Regions from separate parts of the Priestia sp. 179-F W1.4 NHS genome, predicted to be linked through region 1. Evidence: predicted binding sites of a transcription regulator. Region 1 holds the regulator's gene; the other holds the start of a gene.
What was found. Region 1 encodes LexA, which represses DNA repair genes until DNA is damaged. Its sites were predicted from a motif close to CGAACATATGTTCG; they were not measured.

Region 1 (2,415 bases):
TATAACGTAATAGGTTTCAGGAGCCCATCTGGAATACACGTGTTTGGTATTATACGTTTTAATATACTCATGGTTGTGTGCAGAGATAAACGGTTTCCCGTCAGGCGTATAGCTATTTAGCTGCCCAGTACGAAATAAAGTTGTGGAGTTAATTTCTTGCTCTTGATTTACCGTTACATAACTTAATACAAACATCCGTTCATCGATAAAATAAGGAAGACTCCCGACGTGCTGTTCACGCGTCGCTTCTTTTTTGATGTGTTCGTTCAAAAATGGCGCGAGCTGTGAAAAAATGTAATCCTGTACTTTGCTATAGCGATGATGTTCATAGGTAATGGTGGATCCATGCTCTTCAGCAAGCTTCGGTTCTAATACACGAAAATGATTCATGAATTCTAAAATGTCATCATAGGTGTAATGATTATGACTCATCTCAGTGCGAATGGTCATGACGCCAATTTCAAAAGGACATAAAAAAACATCCACAGACAGCACGTTGCTAGACACGGTGGTGGAGGAAGTTTGTAGCGTAACGGTATGGTCTATTTTTTTTGAAAATCGAAGCAAGCCTTCTTTTTCGCACGAATCAGGAAATAGAATACATTCAATGTAAGGAAGAAAATATTGATCCAAGCTATCATGAGATACGTAATACTGTTCTCCGTAGTATTCTTTTTCTACATGTTTGTTTTGAATGGAAAAAAACTCAAACATATTTGCTTCTAGTGCATGAACAAGCTGCTCTTTATTTTTTCGATCAAAGGAAAAAGGAAAAAGAAACATGTTCATTGCTTTGGTAGGCATAATAGTTTGAAATGGTTCTGTTTTCCTTGGTGTATTGGTCATAAACTACATCCTTCTTATAGTCGGTTGTATTTTTTTTGAGAGTTGAAAAAATGCAGACAGAAAGTAAAAGGTAAAACAGGCTTTATAAAAACCGCTCTACCTGCCTGTAATGATTCGACGTATTATTTATAATATGCCAATTTTTTTAGAAAACAAACGTAAAAAAAACCAACTAACATCATGATTAGTTGGTTTTACATACAGTGTGTGATTAGTGAATCGTGCGATATACACCAGTGACTTTTCCTAAAATCGTTACGTGGCGAAGAATAATAGGCGCCATCGTTGAATTTTCAGGCTGTAAACGAACGAAATTTTCTTCTTTGAAGAAACGTTTTACCGTTGCTTCGTTGTCCTCGGTCATAGCGACCACAATATCTCCGTTATTAGCAGTTTGCTGCTGACGTACGATTACCATATCGCCATCTAGAATACCTGCTTCAATCATACTTTCTCCCATAATTTCAAGCATAAACACATGATCATCTGGAGAAACGAATTTATCTGGAAGAGGGAAATATTCTTCCACATTTTCAACGGCTGTTATAGGAAGACCCGCTGTTACTTTACCGATAACAGGAACATTAATGACATTGCTTTTAGGGATGTTTACTTCGTCTAGTTGAAGAACTTCGATTGCTCTTGGTTTTGTTGGATCTCTGCGAATTAACCCTTTGCTTTCTAAACGAGCTAAATGCCCGTGTACAGTGGAGCTAGAGGCTAATCCCACCGCTTCCCCAATCTCACGAACAGAAGGCGGATAACCTTTTAATTTTACTTCGTGCTTAATAAAATCTAGTATGTCTTGTTGACGTTTTGATAGCTTCATATTTTTCACCTCGATTTTAGCTATTCTTTAGGTGAATTATACCACGTGATGTGTCAATATACAAACATAAGTTCGAAGAATTCCATTGACAGAAACAAATGTTCTCAATAAAATAAGAACATATATTCTGATAGGGGGATCATAATATGCACCAATTCTTACATTCTATGAAACATTACGCTATTTTTTTTGCAGTTATTGCTGCACTTACATATGTATTGACGCTGGTTTTAGGAGCGGATAAAGTAGATTTAGACAAATATTCAACGGTTACTATTACAAAAGGAGATACACTTTGGGACTTGTCCAACAAGTATCATAATCACCATCATTTGACCACCAATGAATTTGTCAAATGGGTTGAAGACGTCAATGATCTAAACTCAGACACTGCCCAGTCTTTATCTCCTGGAGATAAATTATATATTCCTGTTTTAAAAAAAGAGTTACATAATCAAGTGGCAATTGAACAGTAGTGTGTAACGGCCGTTCCTGAATATTGTTAGAAGCCGAAAAGGTCGTGATAAAAGTGGACGCCATTATTTATTGCCGTGTAAGTACGGATAAAAAAACCCAAGAAACATCTTTACAGCGCCAGCAAGAAGAATTAAAAAAGCTTGCTGATCTTCACCATCTAAACGTAAAAAAAGTCGTAATGGAAAAAGCAAGCGGATATGACGTAGACAGAGAGGGTATATTGGATGTTCTTCATACAATGAAAGAAGAAAAAATATCTGTGC
Region 2 (2,415 bases), on a different contig from region 1:
GTAGCAAAAGGGCGCCATTTTTTCATTCCTCTAGGTTCCATGTTTCTGTCCTCCTTACGATTTGTGGCCTCCAAGTAAGCCATTTCGATAACGAACGGTTGAATGATCGAGGTGACTTGAAGCCCGCAGCAAACTATTCTTTCCATAACGCACCCGGATTTCATCAATCGTTTTCGCAAGAGCATGGGCTCTTTCGCGCTGATCTATATCCTCAAATAAGCTCATTTGCTCCTCTTCTTGAATGCTGGTGTTGGATAAGGAGATCCCAATGGAGCGAATCGGCATTCCATTATCATACGTATGTAAGATGGTTAAGCAATACGGAAAAATATCTTGGCTTAAATTTGAAGCTCTTCCCATTTTCTTTTGTCTTGAGAAGCCTCCACCTGTTTGTTTGCTGTAGCCAATGGATAAATGAACTGTTTGGGCCACCACTTGATGCATCCGTAAACGAAAACACACATCGTCCAATAGCTCTAACAGCAACAATTCCACTTCTTTTCGATTCGTGTAATGGTGAGGAAGAATCTGACTCTTTCCAAACGAACGAGAGCTAGGAATATACACATCCGAAATGCGACTGTAATCAATACCATTGGCATGTTGATGGATTTCTTCGCCTAGGACACCGAATTCTTTCCGTAACATCTCGACAGAAGAAAGCGCCAGTTCTTTGATGGAGTGAATACCTAAACGATTCAAGCGTCTTTCTGTAGCAGAGGAGATTCCCCAGAAATCTTTCATTGGATGAATGGACCACAACTTAAAGGGAACATCCTCATATCGCCAATACGCCACTCCTGTTGGGCTATTTTTTGCCTCATGGTCTAAGCTTATCTTCGCCAGTAAGAGATTAGGACCTATGCCTGCCGTAGCTGTCAGGCGTGTCTTACGATAAATCTCGTAAATGATTTTATGGGCTAATTCTTCTGGTGTACGAGCGAATAGATGCAACGAAGCTGTCGCATCAATAAACAGCTCATCAATACTATAGGCATGAAAATCCTCAGGAGCCACATACTGTAACACCAAGCTCGAAATATAGGTCGAAGCCTTGATGTATCTCTCCATGGATGGATTCACCACATGGATATCTTTCCTTTTAGGAATGTCGAAAAGACGACTTCCTGTTTTGACCCCTTCTTTCTTTAATAAGGGTGTGGCAGCTAATACAACGGATCCCGACCGTTTGATATCTCCGACCACCGCAAGCTTTGTTTTCAACGGATTTAATCCTCTTATGACAGAAGAAACGGACGCATAGAACGCCTTCATGTCGATACATATAATGATTCGGTTTGGTAGCTGTTCATCCTCCATTGAAAATACTCCTCAACTAAAAGAACGTTTGTTCTGTATATTATATACGAACAAACGTTCTTTATCCAGTGGAATATCATACCTTTTCCCGATTATTGCTATTCGTAGCTCTTAAGTAAAGATTGATTGAATTAGAGTTAATTCGTTAAGTGAATTTGTAGTTTTTTATCACCATCATTAAAGAAAGTCCCCTGTTAGAGGAAACAAATCACAGTCTATAAATGTTATCATTAGTTGAAATTAGTCATTAAAAGTATGAGGGGTTCTCTTAAAAGGCTTCAAAATTAATAAAGCCTTTTAAAAAAGAAGTATATGAAAAAGGAGAAGTGAGACAAAAATAAAAAAAGAGAAAACCATTTAGGTTTTTTCTTTTTTCATTAAATAAAGTCTATGATACAAATGAATTTAATTCTTTAACTCCATAATTTTTCATTATGGTGCTAATTATATCTGCTTTTCGTTGTTCTCTGTCGTATATTACTATTTCGTCGTTTTCTTCAATAATTTTAGCTATAACTAGATGGTCATTACAGTCAAAATAATATTCTGCCTTTATGATTTTTTCCTCATCTTTAAAGAACAATTCTCCTTTTAGACTTTCAGCTTCTCTAGAAAAAGAGATGTTAAGGTAATCTGGATCTTTTGTATTTTCCAATAAATCGTTTGGACGTAGTGGAGTTAAATAAGTTGTTTCCCATAATTCTTTTCTGAGTTTTTCTAAATTATCCATAAATTATCCTTCCTTTACAATGGAATGTATTAATACACTAACATGTTTTGTTAATGTATCCAATTCCTCATTGGCTCTTTGATAATCTCTTAATGTCCATTCGTTTCTATCACCATATTTATCCTTTAATAAAGCATTTAAATACTTAGCAATAATAGCAGCATTATCACCTTTAATAAATACCCATTGGTGTTGTTTCTTTAAGGGTAATTGTAGAAGTTCTACCCCATCCTTTGTTAAATTGAATTCAGATAATAAAGTCGCAGGGATGTCAATTTGAACCTTCTCTTTGAAGCTAGTTCTAAGAATTTCTCGATACTTTTTAGGGTTATTTAATAACGGATTGAAACTTTGGGGCTTCTTTT

Region 2: a site for LexA is predicted at 1,368-1,381, ahead of ACH0CI_RS25895 (Y-family DNA polymerase). Genes of this name have one in related genera too.

What each region holds. Positions count from the first base shown of each region.
Region 1 covers NZ_JBIQFF010000001.1:802,536-804,950, forward strand. Annotated here, with positions in the region: gene ACH0CI_RS04065 (magnesium transporter CorA family protein) at 1-846, opposite strand, end outside; gene lexA (transcriptional repressor LexA) at 1,058-1,675, opposite strand; gene yneA (cell division suppressor protein YneA) at 1,822-2,151, shown strand; gene ACH0CI_RS04080 (YneB family resolvase-like protein) at 2,205-2,415, shown strand, end outside.
Region 2 covers NZ_JBIQFF010000014.1:22,373-24,787, reverse strand. Annotated here, with positions in the region: gene ACH0CI_RS25900 (YolD-like family protein) at 1-41, opposite strand, end outside; gene ACH0CI_RS25895 (Y-family DNA polymerase) at 55-1,320, opposite strand; gene ACH0CI_RS25890 (hypothetical protein) at 1,709-2,050, opposite strand; gene ACH0CI_RS25885 (DEAD/DEAH box helicase) at 2,054-2,415, opposite strand, start outside.